2 regions of the Pseudomonas sp. FW305-96 genome follow, and region 1 is predicted to be linked to the other one. Evidence: riboswitches for the same ligand, from Rfam matches in the RefSeq annotation. Region 1 holds a riboswitch; the other holds the start of a gene.
The links. A riboswitch is a leader RNA that binds a small molecule or an ion and turns the genes downstream of it on or off. The one in region 1 is predicted to bind cobalamin.

Region 1 (6,476 bases):
ACTAGCCATTTATTTTTACCCAAGAATTGCAAATCCCGAATACAGAGACATATTACTAGCAAGCACGCACTCAATGGCTCAATACATAATCACACCCTTCATATTCACACCTTTTCTCGCCTATAGAATCTATTTCATAAAAAAACTTTCAAACTTCCACTTCAGCCGCTCAACCAAAAAAATCCTATACCAGCGCGGTAAAAAACTTATCATTTTTGACTGGAACAAGACCCATGGGGGTGTATTCAAACGTACCGAATTTGGAGGCTCATCCTTTAGTACCAGTTATGCACTTGCCTTCGCCCCACCTAGAGAGGATGGCAGCCTGCATCAAAAAGATTGCTTATGGGTCGACAGTAACGAACCCACTGAATCCGACATCAAACACGTCGCCGAAGTCTGGGAATACCTTCGCCACTTCATGAACCACGGCCCGGCCAAACTCCCTCCGCCCGGCGAACCCAACTGGTGGCACCGGCCGCTTCATGCCATCTGCCTGACCCCGGCAGAAGCCTGGCGCCACTACGCCCCTTGGCGAACCGGCGAGCCTGGGGAAATGCAGGGCAAAAAAAATTGGCAGTTACCGTTTTGGGCAATGCTGTTTCCTTACAACTTCACTCTCGCCGTCTGTTGGTACATCGTCTGCCACCTGTTCAACGTCCGTGCTGCACCTCCTCCGCCGGAGGCCTTCGAGCAAGCCCCTGTCCAGCCAAGTAAGAAGAGGCGCAAATGAGGGTCAACTGACTCGTTGGTCACCGCCCGAGCCGACCATCGCCATCTTTGCCCTCTCCACGGGGAAGGCACCGTCATCAGCGGCGCGGACAGTGCCACAGTGAATGGTCGTGCAATCGCACGCATAGGGGATGAGCTCAGTTGCAGTGCGGTCATCGAGACCGGTGACGCGCATACGTTAATCCAAGGTAGCCCCGTAGCGCGCCAAGGCGACAAGAGCAGCCAAGGCGCGCCCTGATCGAATGTGACCCCGCTTGGCTGATTGCATAAGGCCGACACGGTGTCGCTTCGAAGCTGCCCGGTTCACAGTCAGTGTCACCGGGCTGCCGCGCCGCAACGAGGACGACTTCAATTATGGGTTGGAGCAAGTCGCGATTGCCGGAAGAGAAGCCAGATCCTGCAACGTCTGCCTGAGACATGTTGGAGTTCCTGAGTCGCCGCGCTGTGTCGTCCAGAACGACGCATTACTTGCGATGACGTTGGCTACTCCAGCGCATTTCAGTACCCAGGCCCCACCAGAATGAAATAAGATAACGTTTCATTCGAACACGCTTCCAACCTGCGATCCCTCCTCGATGACCAGTTCCCCAACCGCCCTCCCCACCCAACGCCTGCAAAGCATCGACGCCCTGCGCGGCCTGGTGATCCTGTTCATGCTGCTTGACCACGTGCGCGAAACCTTCTTCCTGCATCGCCAGGTCAGCGACCCGATGACCATCGACGCCACCGAACCCAGCCTGTTCGCCAGCCGCACCCTGGCGCACCTGTGCGCGCCGGTGTTCGTGCTGCTTACCGGGCTATCGGCCTGGCTGTATGGCGAGAAGCACCAGGGCCGTGGCGATGTCTCGGTGTTCCTGTTCAAGCGCGGTGTGTTCCTGGTGGTGCTGGAATTCACCCTGGTCAACTTCGCCTGGACCTTCCAGTTGCCTCCGAGCGTGATCTACCTGCAGGTGATCTGGGCCATCGGCCTGAGCATGCTCGCCCTGTCGCTGCTGGTGTGGCTGCCGCGTCCGGCGCTACTCGCCCTCGGCGCGCTGATCGTCGCCGGTCACAACCTGCTCGATGGCCTGCACTTCGGGCCGGAATCGGCGCTGCATGTGCCATGGGCGATCCTGCATGAGCGCAGTTGGCTGGAGGTGGGCGAACATCTGTGCCTGCGCACGTCCTACCCGCTGTTGCCGTGGATCGGCGTGATCGCCCTGGGTTATGGGCTCGGGCCGTGGTTTGCCCGGGGCAGCGATGTCGGCAAGCGCCAGCAGCGTCTGCTATGGGTCGGCGCGGGCCTGCTGCTTGGGTTCGTCGCGCTGCGCCTGCTCAATGGCTACGGCGAAGCCCCCTGGAGCCTCTACGCCCGCGTCGGGCAGACGCTGATGAGCTTCTTCAATATCACCAAATACCCACCGTCGCTGCTGTTCCTGGCCCTGACCCTTGGCGTCGGCCTGCTCCTGCTGCGCGGCTTCGAGCGTGCCGGCGACGCCCGCTGGGTCGGCCCGCTTGCGGTGTTTGGCGCAGCGCCGATGTTCTTCTACCTGCTGCACCTGTATGCGCTCAAGCTGCTGTACGTGGCCTGCGTGGCGCTGTTCGGCCTGAACCAGGGCCGCTATTTCGGTTTCGATGGCATCGGGGCGGTATGGCTGACCGCCGTGCTGCTGCCACTTGTCCTGTACCTGCCGGTGCGCTGGTTCGCCCGGCTGAAAGCGCGACGGCGCGATATCGCCTGGCTCAAGTACCTGTAAAAGCGTTTTCACCCGACAGCCCGATGGTCTACCATGCCGCCCGCCGGTTTCCACACGGAATCAAAAGGGAATCCCGGGCTCGCCACTGGCGATCCAAAGGGAACTGCCCCCGCAACTGTAGGTGCCGAGCCTGCGCCATCGATGCCACTGGGTCTGCCGACCCGGGAAGGCTGGCGCCGGCCTGGACGCACCAGTCAGGAGACCTGCCGGCACGCATTCACCAACCGGCGGGGTGTCCGGGATGGTCATCCGCCCTGGCCGCGTGCTTGCGCAGGCTGCCGGGCGATGCCTGTCCGTGGGCCATTCCGTGCACCACCCAGGAGATCGCCCCACCATGCCGCACCGCCTCGCCGCCCTCCTCGCCGGCCTGTCCCTGTCGGGCCTGGCCCACGCCAGCGCCACCCAGTACCCGCTGACCGTCGACAACTGCGGCATGCCGCAGACCTTCACCCAGGCCCCGCAACGGGCGGTGACCGTCGGCCAGGCCGGCACCGAGCTGCTCTATGCCCTGGGCCTCGGTGAGCGGCTGGCGGGCACCTCGCTGTGGTTCAACAACGTGCTGCCGGAATTCAAGACGCAGAACGACAAGGTCCCGCGTCTGGCCGACAACGAACCGAGCTTCGAGGCGTTGGTCGGCAAACGTCCGCAACTGGTGACGGCGCAGTTCGAGTGGATGATCGGCGCCCAGGGCGCGGTCGGCACCCGCGAGCAGTTCCAGGAGCTGGGCATCCCCACCTACCTGCTGCCCTCGGACTGCGAGGGCAAGGACAACCTGGTGGGCGCCGACGGCACCCGCCTGCAGCCGTTCAAGGTGCAGAGCATCTACAAGAGCGTCAGCCAGCTGGCCGAGATCTTCGACGTGCAGGAACGTGGCGCGCGCCTGAATGCCGAGCTCCAGGGCCAGCTGGAACAGGCCAGGCAGCGCCTGGCCGGCCAGGACCTGGCGCACACCAGCGCGCTGTTCTGGTTTTCCAGCGCCGACCTCAAGACCGACCCCTATGTCGCCGGCCGCCAGGGCGTGGCCGACTACATGCTGCAGACCCTCGGCGTGCGCAACGTGGTCGAATCCAGCGAAGAATGGCCTACCGTGGGCTGGGAGACCCTGGTCAAAGCCAACCCCACCTGGCTGATCGTCGCGCGCATGGACCGCCGCCGCTACCCGGCCGACGACTACCAGAAAAAACTCGACTTCCTGCGCAGCGACCCGGTCACGCGCAATATGGACGCGGTCAAGCACGGCCGCATCATCGTCCTCGATGCCGACGCCATGCAGGCCGGCATACGCCTGTTCCGCGGGCTGGACGTGCTGTCCAGCGCCTTCGCCAGCGGTAAAGCACCCCAGCCATGAGCCGCCTGCTGCCCATCAGCCTCTTTGCCTTGCTCGCCCTGTGCCTGGCCATGCTTGCCGGGATTGCCATCGGCGAGACCCGAGTCGGCGCCGAGGCGATCTGGCAGGCGCTGGCCAACCAGCTGTGGCAGGCCGGCCATTCCGTCGACCCGATCGACGCCGGCATCGTCTGGAACTACCGCCTGCCGCGCACCCTGGTCGCCGCCGCTTGTGGCGCGGGGCTGGCGACCTGCGGGGTGATCCTCCAGGCGCTGCTGCGCAACCCGCTGGCCGAACCGTACCTGCTGGGCCTGTCGGCCGGTGCCTCGACCGGTGCGGTGGCGGTGGGGTTGTTCGGCCTGGGCGGGGCGGTGCTGTCGCTGTCGGCAGGCGCCTTCATCGGCGCGCTGGCGGCGTTCGCCCTGGTGCTGCTGCTGTCGCGCGCCAGTGGCAGCCGCCATGACAACGCCCAGGTGATCCTCGCCGGCATCGCCGGCTCGCAGCTGTTCAACGCGCTCACCGCCTTTCTCATCACCAAGTCGGCCACCGCCGAGCAGGCCCGCGGCATCCTGTTCTGGCTGTTGGGCAACCTCAGCGGCGTGCGCTGGCCGTCGGTGTGGCTGGCGGTGCCGGTCGCTCTGTTCGGCCTCGCGATATGCCTGTGGCAACGCCGGGCACTGGACGCCTTTACCTTCGGTGCCGACTCGGCGGCCTCGCTGGGCGTACCGGTGCGCCGTACACAGCTGCTGCTGATCAGTTGCGCGGCGTTGGTCACCGCGGTGATGGTGTCCATCGTCGGCGCCATCGGCTTCGTCGGCCTGGTCATCCCCCACGCCTTGCGCCTGCTGCTCGGCCCCGGGCATAGCCGCCTGCTGCCGGCCAGTGCCCTGGGCGGTGCGCTGTTCCTGATTATCGCCGACATCCTCTCGCGCACCCTGATCGCCGGCCAAGTGATCCCGGTGGGCGTGGTCACGGCCTTGATCGGCGCACCGGTGTTCGCGCTGATCCTGATCAGCCGCCGGGGGCGCCCATGAGCGTGATGACCACCATCGCCGACGCGCCGCTCACCTGCCAAGGGCTCAGCCTGCGCCTGGGCGGACGCGACGTGCTGCAGGGTGTCGACCTGAGCGTGATGCCCGGCGAAACCCTCGGCGTGGTCGGCCCCAACGGCTCGGGCAAGTCCACCCTGCTCAAGCTGCTCGCCGGCCTGCGCACGCCCAGCAGTGGCAACGTGCGCCTGCTCGGCGAAGCGCTGGAGCGCATGCCGCGCCGGCATATCGCCCAACGCCTGGCCCTGGTCGAGCAACAGGCCGACACCCTGGACGCCATCAGCGTGTACGACGCCGTCGCCCTGGGCCGAACGCCCTGGCTCTCGGCCCTGGCACCGTTCGGCAACGATGACCGCGCCATCGTCGAACAGGCGCTGGCCGACGCCGACGCCAGCCACCTGCGCCGACGGCTATGGGGCGAACTGTCTGGCGGCGAACGCCAGCGCGTGCACATCGCCCGGGCGCTGGCGCAACGGCCGCAGGTGCTGTTGCTGGACGAGCCGACCAACCATCTCGATATCCAGCACCAGCTCGGCTTGCTACGCCAGGTGCAGGCGCTGCCGGTGACGACGCTGGTGGCGCTGCATGATCTCAACCAGGCACTGACTTGCGATCGGCTGGCCGTGCTCGATCAAGGGCGGCTGGTTGCGCTAGGCAAGCCAGAAGCGGTGTTGACGCCGGAGCGGTTGCTGGGGACGTTTGGGGTGCGGGGGCACTACCTGGTCGATCCGTATGATGGGGCGCGGGTGCTGCGGTTTCGTGCCTGAGTCGGCATGGAAAGCGCCGCTCACGCGGCGCATCGCCGGCAAGCCGGCTCCCACACCGACCGCGCCAGCCTGAAGCAATGCGCCATCCCGTGGGAGTCGACTTGGCGGCGATCAGGCCGGTTGGTTTATCTGCGGCAGCTTCCAGGCCTTCATCTCCTGCGGCGTCAGGCTGGCCAGCACCTGCATGAAGGTTTCGGTCAGCTCGCTGCTGACATTACCGTGGGCCCGGTAGTTGCTCAGCAGGTAGCGCTTTACCGTATTCGGCCAGTTGTTCGCCAGGTGAGCGGCCTTGATGATGCCCTTGGCGTCCTGATAGTTGGCGGCGGGCTTGACCTGGGTCAGCCGGCGCTCGAAGTGGCCGAAGCTCCAGTCGTCCTCGCGAGCCTCGAATTCGTCCAGCAGTTTCACCTTGTACAACGCAAGCTCGGGCATGCGTGATCTCCTTGTGATGGGGTGGAAGGAGACGGTAGGCGAATACGTCGGGAATGGAAATGAACACGGTGTTGAGCATGGCGGGTGCCGGTTGGGATGGCCTGTCAGACGCCGGCTGCTGGGGCCGGTAGCAAGGGCTACCGCGCGGATAACGCAACCGGGCGCTCGCCCAGTTTCTGCGCCAACCTCAACAGGTAGCCATCGGGGTCCTGGACCAGGAACTGGCGCAACCCCACTTCGACGGCATCTGCGCGATACCAGACTTCCTCGCATGCCTGGAACAACGGCCAGCGATGGCGCTCCAGCCGTTCGAGCAGCGGCGCGACAGCGGGGACATCGATCTGCAGGTTGATCCCCCGCCCGAAGGGTTTTTCCAGCGGCCCGGTGAGCCAGTGATCATCGGCATCGAGCTGCTCGAGCATCACCTGCGCGC
Region 2 (6,476 bases), on a different contig from region 1:
AGACCCACTCGATCCCCAGCGCCGCCGATGCCTGTTCGATGGCCGGGCGGATGCCGTCGCCCAAGGCGGCGCCGATCTTCGCGCCGCGGTCGACCACGACGATGCGCGGCTTGACCTTGTCGCCAAGGATCGCCCGCAGCCGGCTGGGCAGCTCGGTGGCGGTCTCGATGCCGGTGAAGCCGCCACCGGCCACCACCACGGTGTTGCGCGCCGGGCTGTCTGGGCGGGCGGCCAGGGACTTGAGGTGTTCCTCCAGGCGGGTGGCCGAGTCGATCTTGTCGACATCGAAGGCGTGCTGGTCGAAGCCTGCCAGCGCCGGGCGGTTGAGCAGGCTGCCGCAGGCCATGATCAGGCGGTCGTAACCCAGCTTGGCCTCGATACCACCCGCTTGACGATAGGCCACCTCCTGGCTGGCCTGGTCGATGTGGTAGGCCGTGCCTTTGACGAAGCGCACGTTGACCGCGTCGAACACCGCCTGCAAGGGGGCGGCCATGGTGTGCACGTCCGGCTCGTAGAAGCGCGGGCGGATGTGTAGTTCAGCCTGGGGGGCGAGCACGGTGATCAGCACGTCGTCGCGTTTGTGCAGGTCGAGCAGGCGGGCGGCGCCGAGGGCGCTCCACAGCCCGGCGAAGCCTGCGCCAATGATCAGGATCTGTTTCATGAGGGGCTCCTGGATGCCGCGATTATCGATGTTGTCGCTGCGGCAGTGGAAAAAGGGTACGCCTTGTGGGTGAGCCTGGATTGCGGCCCGACAAGCGTGGTGCAGATGCTAAGCGCCCCCTCGGTTTGCCCCTAGGCCAAAGAACCCTGGATTTCGGCCAGCGGCACGCTGCGGGCGAAGCGCGCCCGATAGTCTCGCGGGGTCACCGCCAGGTGGCGCTGGAACGCCAGGCGCATGCGCTCCTCGCTGCCGAACCCGCACTGGCGGGCGACCTGCTCGATATGCTGGTCGGAGTTCTCCAGCAAGCGGCGCGCCGCCTCCAGGCGAAACACCTCGATGGCCTTGGCCGGGGTGCGCCCGGTCTTGTGCTTGTACACCCGAGTGAAGTTGCGCAGGCTCATGCGCGCCTGTTCGGCCAGCCGCTCGACCGTCAGGCGCGGGTCGCCCAGATGCTCGCTGAGCCATAGGTGCAGGGTCTCGAAGGCGTCGCTGTCCTCGCCCTGGGCCTTGAGCAGCTCACTGAACTGCGCCTGGCCGCCGGGGCGCTTGAGGAATACCACCAATTCGCGGGCCACCTGCATGGCCACCTCGCGGCCGCAGTCGGCCTCGACCAGGGCCAGCGCCAGGTCGATGCCGGCGCTGACTCCGGCCGAAGTCCATACCTGATCCTGCTGCACGAAGATCGATTCGGCATCCACCTCGATGGCCGGGAAGCGTCGGTGCAGGGCATCGCACATCGCCCAGTGGGTGGCGGCCCGGCGGCCATCGAGCAGGCCGGCGGCGGCCAGCAGGAAGGTGCCGCTGCATACCGAAGCGGTACGTCGGGCGCGTTGGGCGGCCTGGGCTAGCCAGGCGACCAGCTCGGCGTGATCGGGGAGGGTGCGGACGATCTCCGGGGCGCCGGGCACGACCAGCGTGTCGAAGGGCTCGTGCAGCCAGGGCGCCAGTGGCTCGGTGGCGACGGCCAGGCCTTCAGCGGTGGGGACCAGGCCCCCTTCGAGGCTGGCGGTGACCACCCGGTAGCCGGGTAGGCCGCGCGCGGCGCGGGCCTTGGTCGCGGCCCAGAACACCGTCTGCGCGCCGGTGAGGTCGAGCAGGCCCATCTGCGGGTAGGCGAGGAACAGCAAGGTGCGCGGCTGGTCAAGCGCGTGCACGGGCGCTGCGGGAATCTGCGGGATGTCGGTCATGGCGCGCTGCTTGTGGACGGAGCGTAGGCCCTAGTCGAGCAGTTGGCGCGATGATGTTCAAGCACGACGCGATGGCCGTCAGACCTGGGCTCTTGTGGGAGCGGGGCAAGCCCGCTCTCACGCTGTTACCTGGCCGATCTAGAAGCTGTAGTCCACCGTGGCGAAATACGAGCGCGGCGCGCCCAGCAGCCACTGTTCGCCGCTGTAGCTCGACTGGGCGTACTCGCGATCGAACAGATTGTTCACCTGCAGGCCCAGGCGCACGTCGGGCAGCACCTGCCAGCCGATGTTAGCATCGACCACGGTGTAGCCCGGCACGCGTTGGTCATTGGCGGCGCTGGTATAGCGGGCGTCTACGTAGCGCAGGCCAATACCGGTGTCGACGCTTTGCCCGAAGCCTTTGCTCAGCCACAGGTTGGCGGTACGACGTGGGACGTCCTGCGGGTGGTTGCCAGACCGGTCGTAGGAAACGCCTCGGCTGAGCTGAGTGAAGTCATCGTACTTGGCGCGCACCAGGGCAGCGTTACCCGACAGTTGCCATTGATTGCCCAGTGCCAGCTCCAGGCTTGCCTCCAGGCCATCGGAGGTCTGTTGGCCTGCCTGCTGGCTGCGCTTGGAGACCACGTCGTACACCGGCAGCTTCTTCTTGACGATGTGGTAGGCCGCCAACGTCCATTCGCCGCGTCCGTCCCAGAACCGTTGCTTGAGGCCGAATTCGGTCTGCTTGGCTTCGGTCAGTTCAAGGCGTTGCTCCGGGCGCAGGGTCAGCAGGTCACCGACACCATCCTCGCTGGTGGAGTACTGGCCGTACACCGACAGATCGTCAGTCAGCGCGTACACCAGGCCGGCGCGCCAGTTGCCGCCACGCAGGCTCTGGTCTTCGCGAGTGTCCTTCACCAGGTCGTTGCGGTCGATGTGGTTCTGGTCGCGGCGTATGCCGGTGACCAGCGACAGGCGCTCGGTCAGTTGCGTGCGGTTTTCGGCGAACAGCGAGAAGGTGCTGGTTTTCGACAGCGTCTGCGGGCGCGTCGGATCGGCACTGTGGAACCCGCCGGGTGCCGGCCGCCAAGGGTCGAGCGGGTCGGTGTAGCCATCTTCGTAGGGCGAGTTGCTGTCAATGTTGAAGCGGATCTTGTTGTACTCGGCGCCCACCACGGTCTTGCTGGCCAGGCCGAACAGCGAGTGATCGAAGGTGAAGCTCTGGCGGTCGCCGATCTGCTCCTGGTTGTGCTTGATCTCCAGGAAACTGCCGCGCTGGATCACACCGGCATCCCAGGCGTATTCCTCGGCATTGCGCCAGTGGCGACGGCTCTTGATGTAGTACAGCTGGTTGCTGGCGCTGATGCTGTCGCTGATGTTCCAGTCGCTGGTCAGTCGCGTCCATTCATCGTGGTAGCGCTGTTCGTCATTGCTGACGTTGTAGTTCTTGTTGCGCACGCTGCTGCGCAGATGGCCGTCGATCAGCGGCGTGCCGTAGTAGTTGGCAGGTTGCGCGTCGCCGCGTTCGTGGGACAAGGTGAAACTCAGGTCGTCACTGGCATCGAAGCGCAGCGCGCCGGAAAACGCCAGGCTGCGCGAATCGGTGCGGTCGACCCAGCCGTTGCCCGCCTGCTGGTTCAGGGTGGCGCGGTAGCTCAGGCGCTCGCTCAGGCTGCCGCCGCTGTCCAGCCCCAGTTGCTGGCGGTCCCAGGAGCCATAGCCCAGGCGCAGGTGGTTGCGGATATCACCGCTGAAGGGCTTTTTCGGAATCACGTTGACCGTTGCCCCGGTGGCGCCTTCGCCATACAGCACCGAGGCAGGCCCACGGATCACATCGATACGCTCGACCATCCAGGGATCGACCGGGTAGGTGAGGGTGCCGGCACCGGCGTACAGGCGCGACCCGTCGAACAGGGTCATCACCGAACTCTGGCCCGTGAAACCGCGCGCCGACAAGCCGGTGCCGCCATCGCCAGGGGTACCGATGAAGGTGATGCCCGGCGAGCGGGTCACGGCATCCTGCACCGTGGTGTTGTTGCGTTGCATGATCTGCGCGGCGGTGATGCTGCTGGTGCTCGCCGGGGTTTCCAGGGCACTGAGGTTCAGGCGTGAACCGGCCTGGGTGGGGGTGGCCAGGTCGACGGTCTGCGGGTCGCGGCTGTCGGTGATCGCCGTGGAGGGCAGGGTGAGCGCAGGGCTGGGCTGCTCGTCGGCCAGCGCCGGCAGGGACACGGCCAGGCAGGCCGCCAGGGTGTGAAGCTTGTTGATACGGGACATGTCGTTCCACTGCTGCAGGAAAGAATGGATCCCGGTGGAAAACACGCAACGGCGAAGCGCGCGCAGGCGCGCACGCGAATACCGGCCTGCGCCCGCCCACCGCGGGTTGCCAAGTGAAGCCTCAGGCCGGTCTCCGGGCTTGCGAGGGGCATGTAACCTTCACCTTCCCATGCGTGTGCACAGTGGTCTGTCGAAGGGTTCGCTCGCTTACCGTTGCGGGGGCAGCGCCGGACTTGTCGTGGTATCGACTCACCGGCTTCCCGTTTCACCTTGCGCGCGGCGGCGCAGGGCACCTGAAACTGGCGCGCATCTGACCACCGAACGGGCAGAGAGTCAATCGTCTGGATGGGTGGGCTGAATCTTGCTGAATCGCGGTTCAGAGCGGTTGCCGTCAGGCAGGTATTGTCTGCGGCCAGGCCTCGTGGATTGGCGCAGGCCGCGCAGGGCGCTACCATCGGCAGCCAGCCTCCTTATCCAACACCAACAAGCCAAGGACGCGTATGACCGAGCACGCCCTGTCCCTGCAACAACTCGCCGCCCCCGAAGGCATCTGCTACGGCTGCGGCTGTTCCCACCCCAGCGGCCTGCATGTGCAGAGCCACTGGGACGCCGACGGCATCCACCTGTCGTGCCGGCATACCCCCGACCCGACTTTCACCGGCTGGCCCGGCCTGGTCTACGGTGGCCTGCTGGCCATGCTGGTCGACTGCCACTCCAACTGGACCGCCATGGCCTGTCACTACCGTGCCGAAGGCCGCGAACCTGGCACCTTGCCACGTATCGACTGCGTCACCGGCCAGCTTGGCCTGACCTACCTCAAGCCCACGCCCATGGGCGTCGAACTGCTGCTCAAGGCCCGGGTCGAGGGTGAGCTGGGGCGCAAGACCCGGGTGATCTGCGAGGTCTGGGCCGGGGATGTACTGACGGTCACCGCCGATTCGGTATTTGTGCGGGTCGACACCGAGAAGCTCAAGCGCCAGGCCCATGGCGACGCCTGAACTTGCACCCATGGGGTGGGGCTGGCATTGTCGAACGTGACCCGGCTGCCCGACAGGATGTTGCCATGCCCTACCAGATTCGCCCCGCCCGTGACGAAGACTGCGTGGCCCTGAGCCTTGTCGGCCAGGCGACCTTCGCCCTGGCCAGCCCGCCCGATAGCGCGGTCAGCGCCCAGCAACACTACATCGCCCACCATCTCCAGCCCGAACATTTCCAGGCGCACCTGGAGCACCCGCACAAGCGGTTGCTGGTGGTCGAGCGGGATGGCCAGGTGCTGGGCTACAGCATGCTCGACCTGGCGCCCGGCAAGCTGGGTATTGCCGAGGCCGATCAACTGGCGGAAATCTCCCGCTGCTATGTACTACCCTGCGCCCATGGCACCGGCGCCGCGCAATTGTTGCTCGCCACCACCCTGGCCCAGGTCGATGGCCAGGCGCGCCTGACAGTCAATGAGCTGAACGCCCGGGCGATCGGTTTCTATCAGCGCAACGGCTTTCGCAAGGTGGGCGAGGCGATCTTCCCTTGCGGCGACGAGCGGCACCGCGACTGGGTGATGGTCAGGATGGCCGAAGATCATCTAGATTGAACGCTTCCAACGCGAAGGCACCCCCATGACCGAACTTTCCGCATTCCCCATCACCGGTAAATGGCCGGCGCGACACCCCGAGCGCCTGCAACTGTACTCGCTGGCCACGCCCAACGGGGTCAAGGTCTCGATCATGCTCGAGGAAATCGGCCTGCCCTACGAGGTGCACAAGGTCAGCTTCGAAACCGAGGACCAGTTGAGCCCCGCGTTCATCTCCCTGAGCGCCAACAACAAGATCCCGGCGATCCTCGACCCCAATGGGCCGGGGGGCCAACCGTTGCCATTGTTCGAGTCGGGGGCGATCCTGCAGTACCTGGCCGAGAAGAGCGGCCAGTTGCTGAGCCAGGACCCGGCCCAGCGCTACCAGACCCTGCAGTGGCTGATGTTCCAGATGGGCGGCATCGGGCCGATGTTCGGCCAGGTGGGGTTCTTCCATTTCTTCGCGGGCAAGGAGTACGAGGACAAGCGTCCGCGAGACCGCTACGTCAATGAGTCCAAGCGCTTGCTGGCGGTGCTCGACCGCCACCTGCAAGGGCGGGAGTGGATGGTCGATGCATACAGCATCGCCGATATCGCCATCTTCCCCTGGGTGCGTAACCTGGTGGAGCGCTACAACGCGCGGGAGCTGGTGGAATTCGACACGTTCAAGGAAGTGCAGCGGGTGCTGGCGCGGTTCCTCGAGCGCCCGGCCGTGCAGCGTGGCCTGAAGATTCCGGCATGACCTCGTCGGAGGGCTGCGCGGCAGCCCCCGTCGCACCTCCTCAGAGGATCTGGTTCAGCAACCAGT

Region 2: another riboswitch for cobalamin. It lies ahead of AC3WL2_RS21045 (TonB-dependent receptor); the one in region 1 lies ahead of AC3WL2_RS18405 (ABC transporter substrate-binding protein).

Annotation. Positions count from the first base shown of each region.
Region 1 covers NZ_JBYSYW010000026.1:4,286-10,761, forward strand. Annotated here, with positions in the region: gene AC3WL2_RS18390 (DUF6708 domain-containing protein) at 1-733, shown strand, start outside; partial or broken gene AC3WL2_RS18395 (PAAR domain-containing protein) at 749-1,002, shown strand; gene AC3WL2_RS18400 (acetyltransferase domain-containing protein) at 1,308-2,468, shown strand; cobalamin riboswitch at 2,496-2,693, shown strand; gene AC3WL2_RS18405 (ABC transporter substrate-binding protein) at 2,803-3,816, shown strand; gene AC3WL2_RS18410 (FecCD family ABC transporter permease) at 3,813-4,829, shown strand; gene AC3WL2_RS18415 (ABC transporter ATP-binding protein) at 4,844-5,611, shown strand; gene AC3WL2_RS18420 (hypothetical protein) at 5,723-6,043, opposite strand; gene AC3WL2_RS18425 (bleomycin resistance protein) at 6,181-6,476, opposite strand, start outside.
Region 2 covers NZ_JBYSYW010000033.1:40,107-46,582, forward strand. Annotated here, with positions in the region: gene AC3WL2_RS21035 (NAD(P)/FAD-dependent oxidoreductase) at 1-661, opposite strand, end outside; gene AC3WL2_RS21040 (GlxA family transcriptional regulator) at 793-1,848, opposite strand; gene AC3WL2_RS21045 (TonB-dependent receptor) at 1,987-4,104, opposite strand; cobalamin riboswitch at 4,212-4,416, opposite strand; gene AC3WL2_RS21050 (PaaI family thioesterase) at 4,605-5,102, shown strand; gene AC3WL2_RS21055 (GNAT family N-acetyltransferase) at 5,168-5,689, shown strand; gene AC3WL2_RS21060 (glutathione S-transferase N-terminal domain-containing protein) at 5,715-6,410, shown strand; gene AC3WL2_RS21065 (inorganic phosphate transporter) at 6,451-6,476, opposite strand, start outside.